2 regions of the Paenibacillus sp. FSL P4-0081 genome follow, and region 1 is predicted to be linked to the other one. Evidence: riboswitches for the same ligand, from Rfam matches in the RefSeq annotation. Region 1 holds a riboswitch; the other holds the start of a gene.

Region 1 (6,008 bases):
TTTTAGCGGCGGAGTAGAAATGCACCTTGGAACATACGAGGGAGATGGACCGCCGCCAAGTCCGACACCGACCGCAACACCAACACCCAGCCCATCGCCAACACCAACCGCAACACCAAGCCCGACACCAACAGTGAAACCGACCGCAACGCCAACGCCGACGGCGACGGCGACGGTGAAACCAACTCCAACACCGACACCAACACCGACAGCAACGGTGAAACCGACACCCACGGTAAAACCAACGCCAACACCTAAGTGCACTCCGACGCCAACACCGACAGTGAAGCCGACACCAACACCAACGGTAAAGCCGACGCCGACAGTGAAGCCGACGCCGACACCAACGGTAAAGCCGACGCCGACAGTGAAGCCGACGCCGACACCAACGGTAAAGCCAACGCCGACAGTGAAGCCGACGCCGACACCAGCGGTAAAGCCAACGCCGACAGTGAAGCCGACGCCGACACCTAAGTGCACTCCGACGCCAACACCGACAGTGAAGCCGACACCGACAGTGAAGCCAACACCGACAGTGAAGCCAACACCGACAGTGAAACCGACACCAACAGTGAAACCAACGCCGACAGTGAAGCCGACGCCGACAGTGAAACCAACACCGACAGTGAAGCCGACACCGACAGTGAAACCAACACCGACAGTGACACCAACGCCGACAGTGAAACCGACGCCGACAGTGAAGCCAACACCGACAGTGAAGCCAACACCGACAGTGAAGCCAACGCCGACAGTGAAGCCAACGCCGACAGTGAAACCGACACCGACAGTGAAGCCAACACCGACAGTGAAGCCAACACCGACAGTGAAGCCAACGCCGACAGTGAAACCGACACCGACAGTGAAGCCAACGCCGACAGTGAAACCGACACCGACAGTGAAGCCAACGCCGACAGTGAAACCGACACCAACGCCAACAGCGGCACCGACACCAACGCCAACGGCAGCACCGACACCAACGCCGACGGCAGCACCAACACCAACACCAACGCCAACGGCAGCACCAACACCAACACCAACAGCGACACCAACGCCAACGGCAGCACCAACACCAACGCCAACGGCAGATCCAACACCGACACCAACGGCAGTGCCAACACCAACGCCAACGGCAGCACCAACACCAACACCGACACCAACGGCAGCACCAACACCGACACCAACGGCAGCACCGACACCAACGCCAACGGCAGCACCGACACCAACACCAACGGTAGCGCCGACCCCAACACCGACGGCAGCACCGACATCAACACCAACGCCGACAGCAGCGCCAACACCAACGCCGACAGCAGCACCGACACCGACGCCAACGGCAGCACCGACACCAACACCAACGGTAGAGCCAACACCAACGCCGACGGCTGCACCGACACCAACGCCAACAGCGGCACCGACACCGACACCAACGCCAGAGCCAACACCAACACCAACACCAACGGCAGATCCAACACCAACACCAACAGCAGCACCGACACCAACACCAACGCCGACGGCGGCACCAACACCGACACCAACACCAACGGTAGCACCAACACCAACGCCGACGGCGGCACCAACACCGACACCAACAGCAGCACCAACGCTAACGCCAACGGTAGCACCAACGCCAACGCCAACGGTAGCACCGACACCAACACCAACGGCAGCGCCAACACCAACGCCAACGCCAACGGCAGCACCGACACCAACGCCAACGGCTGCACCGACACCAACGCCAACGGCTGCACCGACACCAACGCCAACAGCGGCACCAACACCAACGCCAACGCCAACGGCAGCACCAACACCAACGCCAACGGCAACACCGACACCGACGCCAACAGTAGCACCAACACCAACGGTAGAGCCAACACCAACGCCAACAGTAGCACCGACACCGACGCCAACGGCAGATCCAACACCGACACCAACAGCAGCACCGACACCAACGCCAGAGCCGACACCAACACCAACAGTAGCACCGACACCGACGCCAACGGCAGATCCAACACCGACACCAACAGCAGCACCGACACCAACGCCAGAGCCGACACCAACACCAACAGCAGATCCAACACCAACACCGACAGCAGTACCAACACCAACGGTAGAGCCGACACCAACGCCAACGGCAGCACCGACACCAACACCAACAGCAGATCCAACATCAACACCGACAGTAGCACCGACACCGACGCCAACGGCAGATCCAACACCGACACCAACGGCAGCACCAACACCAACGCCAACGGCAGAGCCAACACCAACGCCAACGGCAGCACCGACACCGACACCAACGGCAGAGCCAACACCAACACCAACAGTAGAGCCAACACCAACGCCAACACCAGCACCGACACCGACACCAACGGCAGAGCCAACACCGACACCAACACCAACGGCAGAGCCAACACCGACACCAACACCAACGCCAGAGCCGACACCAACACCAACACCAACGGCAACACCAACACCAACACCAACACCAACACCAACACCAACACCAACACCAACACCAACACCAACACCAACACCAACACCAACACCAACACCAACACCAACACCAACACCAACACCAACACCAACAACAACACCAGCACCGACATTACCACCGGCACCAGTGCCATCGTCTGCACCGCCCGTCTTTATTAATGTAGTGCCAACGCCGACTCCAATAATCGGCTATATTGTAAATCCGGATACCATGATCATTGATGATCCGCTGCCTTTGGGCCCTGTGGCAACAGCAACACCTCGGCCGTTAGTGGTGACACCAAGTCCAACCCTAACGCCAAGCCCAAGCGCAACACCAAGTTCAACGCCGATTGTGACAATCATTGATGAAGAGATTCCGTTAGGCAATGTACCTGCGGATGCCGCGCTCCCGAAGACTGGTGAGTCCAGTCCGGCTCCTTATTACTTAGTCGGTCTAGCCCTTGCAGGATTGGGAATATTCCTCGGCAGAAGATCCAGAACAGATAAACGTAAATAAATGCAATCCGTAAGATCCTTTCCGAAAGGCTGGCGATATCACCGCTAAATCGGGAAAAGGCTGCTTTGGGAGAAGACGTTCTCCTGAAAGCAGTCTTTTTTATGTGGGATATACATTTGTTATTATGTTTCCTCGTAAAAGAAAATGTGCTAAGGAGAAAGAGGTGCGTCTTTACGATCATGGGCCCTCGTGTTTATATTAAAATTTGCAATATTTAAATTAGTTCTTTATACATGGTTCCAAAATATTCTTGTAGGTGCCATCGAGGGCGATGAGAGGATCGGGATTTAGGTGAAAAAGCTATAGATTCTTTAAAAAAACCTTTTGTAACAGTGCTTTGGAATGAATCAGCAGATATAATCTATTACCAGATGTTTCAAAGGATTTCATTGACAATCAGCCCTGATAGCGGATAAACTAAAAATAGTTCCAAAGTAACGAATGTCATAGACATTAGTATAAAAGTTTGATTTAGTACATAATTTCACAACCTAATCTTCCACTGACGTATAAACGCAAACCGTTCGAAAGGACGGGACGCAAAGTCCAGGAGTCTAAAGCGCGATGGAGCGCAATGATCGTCCGACTGCCGTAAAGAGAGCAATCCTCTTTCCGGCGGTCTTTTTTTGTTATATAAATGTGGCCTATATCTATATTAACTGTGAGGTGAGCTGTATGTTCCAATTAAAAAAATTCAAACGTCTTACGGTGTTCGGACTTATAGCAGTTCTGATTGTGGGAAGCGGCGGAATTATTTCACTGGGGAGCACCTCAGTTAAAGCCGAGGGCAACTCTTTGCCGGGCAATACATCCAAGTATAATGTGTTCATCTTGGGAGATGTTGATGTTAAACATAGTGATATTGAAGGTAGATTAGCTGCCGGCGGAAACGTGAATTTAAATGTTAATTATTCTGTGGGACATAGTCTTACTAGTGAGGAAACGAAGGAAGCCTACTCTCTCATCGCCGGTGGTAATCTGTATTATTCCCAGGGAGAAACCGTGGGTGATGTAGTCTACGGGGGGAGTTATAGCGGCAGCGGCGGCCCGCGCGGGGGGACAGGAAGCTTACAACAACAAATAAATGTTGTGGACTTTGCAGCCCAGTTCAGTTTGCTCCGAGAGAAATCTCAACAGCTTGCTTCTCAGCCTGTTAATGGGGTTACCACTGCCAACTCCGGTAATTTCTTTTTGGAAGGTACAAATTCGGGTGTTAACATATTTACTGTAGACGGCAGCAAGCTGTCTAGTGCAAATGAGTTGAGAATTAAGATTCCTGATGGCTCAACAGCTATAGTTAATATCTCCGGTACTACAGTAACTATGAAGAATATGGGGACTGGAATTAATGGTAACGGAAATAAGGATAACGCTATGAACAGTAAAGTTTTATATAACTTCAGTCAAGCGACCAGTCTTCAAATCGAAGGTATCGGAGTTCTGGGATCTGTGCTGGCTCCATATGCCTCTATTCAATTTAATAATGGTCAAATCAACGGGAATCTGATCGGAGCTTCGCTCTCAGGATCGGGGGAATCGCACCATATTCCTTATAAGGGGCAAGATCCTCCGACGCCAACAGCAACGCCGGCAGTGACACCGACGCCAACAGCAACGCCAGCAGCGACGCCGACGCCAACAGCAACGCCAGCAGCGACGCCGACGCCAACGGCAACGCCAGCAGCGACGCCAACGCCAACAGCAACACCGGCAGCGACGCCAACGCCAACGGCAACGCCGACGCCAACGGCAACGCCAGCAGCGACGCCGACGCCAACGGCAACGCCGACACCGACGGCAACGCCGACAACAGCGCCAACGGCAACACCGACACCGACGGCAACGCCGACAACAGCGCCAACGGCAACACCGGCAGCGACGCCAACAGCAACACCGACAACGGCAACACCGACAGTGGCACCAACGGCAACACCGGCAGCGACGCCAACAGCAACACCGACAACGGCAACACCGACAGTGGCACCAACGGCAACGCCGACAACAGCGCCAACGCCGACACCAACGGCAACGCCAACAACAGCGCCAACGGCAACGCCGACAGCGGCACCAACGGCAACACCGACAGCGGCACCAACGGCAACGCCGACAACAGTGCCGACCGCTGTACCGACAACAGCACCGACAGCAACCAGCACGAGCGTCTTTGTCCCAAGCTTCGTATTTCCGACATCAACCGCTCCGACAGTGATTGGGACTATTGTGACTGATACTGACACGACTATTATTGATGACCCGGTTCCTCTCGGGCCGGCAGCATCACCGGTTGTGACGGTGCTGACAACAACAGCGCTACAGCCAGTTGTGGAGGTTCCTGCACCTGGACCTTCACCTGTAGCAGGACCGGCACCTGAAGAAATCATTATCGATGACGAGATTCCTCTGGGCAGTGTGACTGCAGAGCAAACCCTGCCGCAGACGGGTGAATCAAGTCCTGCGCCGTACTATATTACGGGTGTTGCTCTTGCCGGTCTGGGCCTGCTTCTTAGAAGAACTGCCAGAGTGAACAAGCGCAAATGATTATGATTAAGCCGCTGTGTTTGGATGAGGGCTGCTGCCGGAGAGATTCTCCGGGAAGCAGTCTTTTTGTATACGGGGAGCGCATTCAATTCGTAGCTCACTACTTACACACACCAGGCAGCGCAGACTGACGGCAGTGTTTTTAGTTGGACGGATACCATGCTATACTATGCTCAAATTATTTATCTAAAAAAGCTGAGAATACTCCACCCTCGATAGGGTGGGGATGAATCAGCAGTTTTCGATTTCAAGACGAACATATGTGCTATAATATGAATGAGATCACTAAAAGGAGGTGTTGCACATGCTCGTGTCTGCGCAGGAGGTTTCTTCGAAACCCCTGGTTCATCAAGCCTATAAATATCGGATCTACCCCAATACAGAGCAAAAGCAACTCATTCGTCGAATGTTTGGCTGCTGCCGTTTTGTGTTCAATTACTTCTTGGAAGCTTGGAATCAAAGGTATGCGGAAACGGGA
Region 2 (6,008 bases), 950 kb from region 1:
CCTTCATCAGCTCCCAGGCAGCATAATTGGAGGCCCCGACATAACGTACTTTGCCCGCAGAGATCATATCATCGAGGGTGCGCAACGTCTCCTCCAGCGGGGTGTAGGGGTCGAAGGTGTGAATCTGATACAGATCTACATGATCCGTCTTCAGCCGCCGCAGGCTGCCTTCCAGCTCCTGCATCAGATGGCGGCGGGAAGAGCCGCTTCCGTCAGGCCCGTCATGCTTCGGAAGGCCGGCTTTGGTAGCCAGGACGGCCTCATGGCGTCTGCCCTCAAGCGCGAGGCCGATAATCCTCTCCGACTCGGAGCCGGCATAGATGTTGGCGGTATCGATGAAGTTGATTCCCTGATCCATTGCGGCATGAATGATACGGATCGAGGTCTCCTGATCCGCCCTTTTGCCAAATGAGTTAGTTCCAAGGCCCAGCGCAGATACCTGCAGGCCGCTATTTCCGAGACGATTATATTCCATATTAATCACTCCTTATCGGTATCGTTAATCAGGCCGGCTGCGGCCGGAGACGGCGGAGCGGCTTCATTGCCGGAGAACAGCTGCAGTGCAGTATCAATAAATAATTGAACGGCAATAGAGGTCTCCTCCAGGGAATGGACGGCGATATGAATGTCGCGGTAAGCATCAGGCGCCAGCTCCCGGACCACGACATTCAGCGGCAGCGACAAGAGGGAGAGCTGAGACATCACACCGACGGCGAGCCCCTCCCTGATCATATTCAGTGCGGTAATGTAGCTGTTGACCTCGTATTTCACATTCAGCCTGCTTCCGGCCCGGTTGAATAAGTCCACTACCGGAGGCTCATAGCCCGACCGGCAGAGCAGCATAGGCTGAGCTTCCAGATCCTTCACACAGATGATCTGCTTGTGCCGAAGCTCGTGATCCCCGGGCAATACGGCGTAGAGCTTCTCCTGGAACAGCGGCAGGGAGGCGAAACCTTCGACCGGCGGAATCATCAGGCCTGCGTCAATGAACCGTGATGCCAGCCAGTCCTTCACCTCGGCGACGGAACCTTCATATAATCTGATCTCAATTCCGGGGTATTTGGCAGTGATGGCACTGATAATCTTCGGGACAAAATAGGCAGCGGCAACCGGAAAGGCGCCGATGCGGATGAGGCCCTTCTCCAGGCCTTTCTCGGCGGCAAGCTCCTGATCTATCTTATCGAGGCCGCTGAGGATTCCGCGGCAGATAACCAGAATCCGCTTGCCGATATCCGTCAGCATCAATCCGCTGCGCCGGTCGCGCAGCAGCAGCTTCACGTCCAGCTCGGCTTCGAGTGCGGAGATGGCGCGGCTGACTGCGGGCTGGGTCATATTCAGCTCAAGACCTGCCTTGGTGAAGCTGCGGCTCTCAGCGATTAAGACAAATAGGCGAATTTGAGTGTTATTCATATCTAATCTGGTATGCCCCTCATGATTATAATTCATTTCAATTATGACTGAATCTATTGTATCATTTGGGAAGAAATCAGAACAAGAGGTGAACTCATGCAGAAGCGGAAGCAAACCATTGGCTTATTAGTGTTCCTGGTTATTGTCTGGGGCATCAACTGGCCGCTCTCCAAAATTGCCTTAACGTATGCCCCGCCCTTGCTGTTCGCCGGAATCCGAACGGTCATTGCCGGTATTATACTAATCATCGCGGCGCTGCCGAAGCGGAAGCAGCTGCATTTGCGCCAGCTCTGGCCCGTCTATCTGGTGTCAGCATTCCTCAGTATCGTCTTCTACTATGGCTTCCAGACGATTGGCCTGCAGTATGTGCCGTCCGGATTATTCTCGGCCATTGTATTCCTGCAGCCGGTGCTGCTCGGAATCTTTGCCTGGATCTGGCTGGGCGAGCGGATGTACGGGCTTAAGATCGCCGGCCTCGTAATCGGCTTCCTCGGGGTAGCCTCGTTAAGCCTTGGGGGATTAACCGGAAGTATCTCGCCTATAGGCGTACTGCTGGCCTTGGCCAGTGCACTCAGCTGGGCGCTGGCTACGGTCTATACCAAACGCAATGCAGCCAGAGTAGATATGCTGTGGATGACCGCGATGCAGATCATGATCGGCGGGGTAATCCTGCTGGCGGCAGGCTCAGCTTCGGAGAGCTGGGCGGATATTAGCTGGAGTAGTACTTTTATAATAAATACATTGTTCATCGCGGTCTTCGTGATTGCGCTGGGCTGGTTGGTATACTTCAAGCTGATCAATGAAGGAGAGGCCGGCAAGGTAGGCTCGTTCACCTTTCTGATTCCGCTGATTTCCATCGGCTCCAGTGTAGTCTTATTGCATGAACAGATTACGTTGAATCTGGTCATCGGTATGCTGCTGATTGTGAGCAGCATTATTCTGGTGAATGTCAGGCTGGGCCGGAATGCCGGGAGTGTCCTGCAGACCCCGGTACCCGGTCTGGGTAAGGAATAAACAAACGGCTGCTCCCTCAGAAGAGGGGCAGCCGTTTATGTTTGTCAGGGGTTACATTACAGCAGGCTTAGACCGTTTCTGCGTCCGCGTCCCGCAGGATCAGTTCTCCGCCGGACTCCAGGATACTGTTATGGGAACGGGCGATATTAATGAAGACATGCTCCTCCTGGAGCAGTTCAATGTCTTCACACAGATTACGCAGCAGCCGGGAGAAGCTGTTCAGAACACTGTCAGTGATAAACTCGGTGAACTGCCCCGGATGGGTAAAAACCTCCAGCATCTGCTTGAGCTGATCCGTACCGGGCTGGGGGGCCCCTTCCATGCACAGCAGTGCGGATTTAAGATCGCTAATCAGGCACTCTATATGGCTGTACTTATCCTCCAGCAGCAGCATAACCACCAGACCGTATTTCACGGATTGCTGGCGGGATTCTACATTCTTGGCCAGCAGCCGGGCGGCTTCCCGCAGTCCGCCAACTTCAGTCAGCAGAAGACTGGAGAAGCGGTGCAGGCGGTGCTGGTGTACCCCGGCAAGTCCGGTGTGCAGGCTGCAGCCGGTTACTTGACCGCTTATATAGATACTGCCTGTAGCCGTAATTGTAGATTGGCAGACGTTGCCGTAGATATACACATTCCCTAACGCCTCAATACACATAGGGCCTTCAATATCTGAGGGTACGACGATGTCACCTGCAAACATAATCTCACGGGCTGTTGCCGCCATTTCCTTGGTGATGAGGCATAGGTCCGGGAAATCGCAGGTTGTGACGCTGCCGGAGTCTCCGCAGATGCGGGGTCTGCCCGTACGCAGAGCCGCGATCTCCCCGTTTGGAAGCAGCCGTGCATTGTCTCCGGCTGCGAAATAAATATCCTGCGGTGGAGGTGGAGGCAAGATGCCTCCTTCTACGTCGAATCCGGGAATTCCCTCTTCGGGCGGCAGCTTGCGGGCGAATACCTCTCCCTCTCTGGCGAAGGGGGCTCCCGGAAACCGCAGATAATCTAAGGAATCTGCAGCTTCCGCAGTTCGTCCCTCCCGGAGCATTCCATTGCCTGTGAGCGTATGCTCCGGGAGGGATAGCTGCAGCCTTGATTTCTTGCCGGGCAGCGGGGCTCTCCCTTCTGCGATACAGACAGGGAGATATGTAGGGTTGTTCAGTTCGGCGTATAGGGCCGGGATATTCAGATTCCGCAGAATGGAGCGGTTATCCAGCGAAGAAAGAATCTGTTCTATGGTGAGCGTGGACAGCAGCATCGCCCGGTTAGGCTCAGCCCGGACTGCGGCTTCGAAGGAAGCCGGGCAATTGACCAGATTCCAGGCGTACTTCTCTGCACGGTACAAGGTGAAATGCACTTTGAGCTTGTCAGGTGAAACCGTAATCTGATACTGTGGCTTCTCGCAAATTTCCCAGGTAATATGATCCGCTGAGGTTACCTCAGTAGGCTCTGTAACGGTCTTCCAGTTGATCTTCAGCACTACAGGATGAACAGCGGAGATCCGGGCGGGCTTGCCGCCAGAGAGCGGGGGAGTAATGAAGATCTGATTATTCTGCACAAGGATAATTCCATCCTTATCTCCATTCATCCCGCCGGAAGTCCGGCCCTCCACAGAGAAAGAATCCAGGAATCCGGTCCGTTCAAGCATCAAGGATTCCACGAAATCATATCGGGTTGGTTCGATGAATTGCTGCGGCATTATCTTAACCTCGCTTTTTCGTATAATCAATGGCATTCGTACAGAAAAGAGCATCATAAAGCCTGGGGGATCTCCCGGTGACTGATGGCTTACGTGGTCTCTATTGGCAGCCTGGCGACCATAAACGCGGATTCTCAGCATTCTTAGGCCCATTGCTTTGCGTCCTACCCTTTCAGGAAGTTTGCCTTTAGAAATAGATCAATGATATACACTCAGCATGAGGCGATTTCAATCGACTGTAATCGACAAAAAAGGTCATAACTGGTTCCTGCGCTGCAGGAACTTCTGCAAACAAGCTTAATTCTAGTACTTAAGGAGCTATTTTTCAACTGTATTCTGCCAATTTATTAATAATCTTGAAATGTGCAGCTCTATATTGCTTGAAAAACTGGTTTCCCAGCGCTTACAGCTTATGGGAGGAGTCTGCTCTGCAAGAACAGCCGGATCTTTGAGCTGGAGAACGGACTGCTGCTGAGGCTGCCTGCGTTGGGCGGCTTTTTTTAATATATGAATAGGGTTAATCCGGGGTTTATATGTAATGTTTATGTTATATATGTAGAATAACACAAACAATTAGCGCATTATTTCGTAATAAAAACGAAGACATTGCAAATTTGTTGTAATATAATCTAACAAACAGCAGGAAATATAAAATTAATGTTAATAAACATAACATTAAATACATGCATTGAATTCTGGAAGGGGAGCATGAACCATGCAGATTACAGCAGCACCTTACACCTGGCCCTATGACGGCGTCCTTGATCCGGCGAAGACGGCACTGATGATTATCGATATGCAGACGGATTTTTGCGGCAAAGGCGGTTACGTGGAGCGAATGGGCTACGACCTCTCATTAACATCCAGAGCGATTCAGCCGATTGGGCGGCTGCTGGCACGCATCCGGGAAATTAACGGATTCACCGTTATCCATACCCGGGAAGGCCATAAGCCGGATCTGTCCGATCTGCCGGCGAATAAACGGTGGCGGAGCAGACAGACCGGTGCTGAGATCGGCTCGGAAGGACCGGCGGGACGGATTCTCGTACGGGGCGAGCGCGGCTGGCAGATCATTGATGAACTGGCACCTATACCGGGAGAGCACATTATTGACAAGCCGGGTAAAGGCAGCTTTTATGCTACGGACCTGGATTTAATATTGAAGAATAAAGGGATTACCCATCTGATTCTGACCGGAATCACGACGGATGTCTGTGTACACACGACGATGCGCGAAGCCAATGACCGCGGTTATGAATGTCTGATCCTGGAGGATTGCACGGGTGCTACGGATTATGCCAATCACCTGGCAGCGCTCAATATGGTCAAAATGCAGGGCGGTGTCTTCGGCAGTGTGAGTGATTCGCAAGCGGTGCTGAAGGCGCTGGAGCAATTCTAAATACGAATTACGAATGACCAGTATTCCAAATAACATCATAACGGGGGAATCACCATGTGGAACAAGTCCAGAACCAAAGCGCTTATCCTGCTCACTTCACTAATGCTGCTCATTACAGCCTGCGGCAACAATTCGGATACCGGCAAGGCTGAGGGACAGGGGGCGGAAGGCTCCGGTGAGCTTAAGAAGGTTGTTCTGAGGTTGAAGTGGATTCATCAGGCGCAGTTTGCCGGGTTCTATACCGCAGTTGAAAAGGGCTTCTATAAGGAAGCGGGGCTGGATGTGGAGATTCGGCCGGGAGGCTCGGATTTTCCGGCGGTACAGATGGTCGCTTCGGGCAGTGAGGAGTTCGGGGTAACCGGTGCTGACCAGATCATTATTGCCAGAGAAAAAGGCGTACCGGTTAAGGCGTTATCTGCGATATACCGCAAAACCCCGTTCGTAATGTTCACGCTTAAAGAATCCGGTATCACCACAATGGAAGATCTTGTC

Evidence for each region. A riboswitch is a leader RNA that binds a small molecule or an ion and turns the genes downstream of it on or off. The one in region 1 is predicted to bind cyclic di-GMP.
Region 2: it holds a riboswitch for cyclic di-GMP, as region 1 does, so the genes downstream of both, P40081_RS34465 (flagellar assembly protein A) here and P40081_RS37205 (choice-of-anchor A family protein) in region 1, are expected to answer to the same signal.

Annotation. Positions count from the first base shown of each region.
Region 1 covers NZ_CP009280.1:615,937-621,944, forward strand. The annotation lists gene P40081_RS38910 (choice-of-anchor A family protein) at 1-2,992, shown strand, start outside; cyclic di-GMP riboswitch class I at 3,497-3,586, shown strand; gene P40081_RS37205 (choice-of-anchor A family protein) at 3,668-5,530, shown strand; gene tnpB (IS200/IS605 family element RNA-guided endonuclease TnpB) at 5,835-6,008, shown strand, end outside.
Region 2 covers NZ_CP009280.1:8,084,432-8,090,439, reverse strand. The annotation lists gene P40081_RS34480 (aldo/keto reductase) at 1-475, opposite strand, end outside; gene P40081_RS34475 (LysR family transcriptional regulator) at 481-1,410, opposite strand; gene P40081_RS34470 (DMT family transporter) at 1,507-2,424, shown strand; gene P40081_RS34465 (flagellar assembly protein A) at 2,492-4,117, opposite strand; cyclic di-GMP riboswitch class I at 4,220-4,313, opposite strand; gene biuH (biuret amidohydrolase) at 4,833-5,516, shown strand; gene P40081_RS34455 (ABC transporter substrate-binding protein) at 5,571-6,008, shown strand, end outside.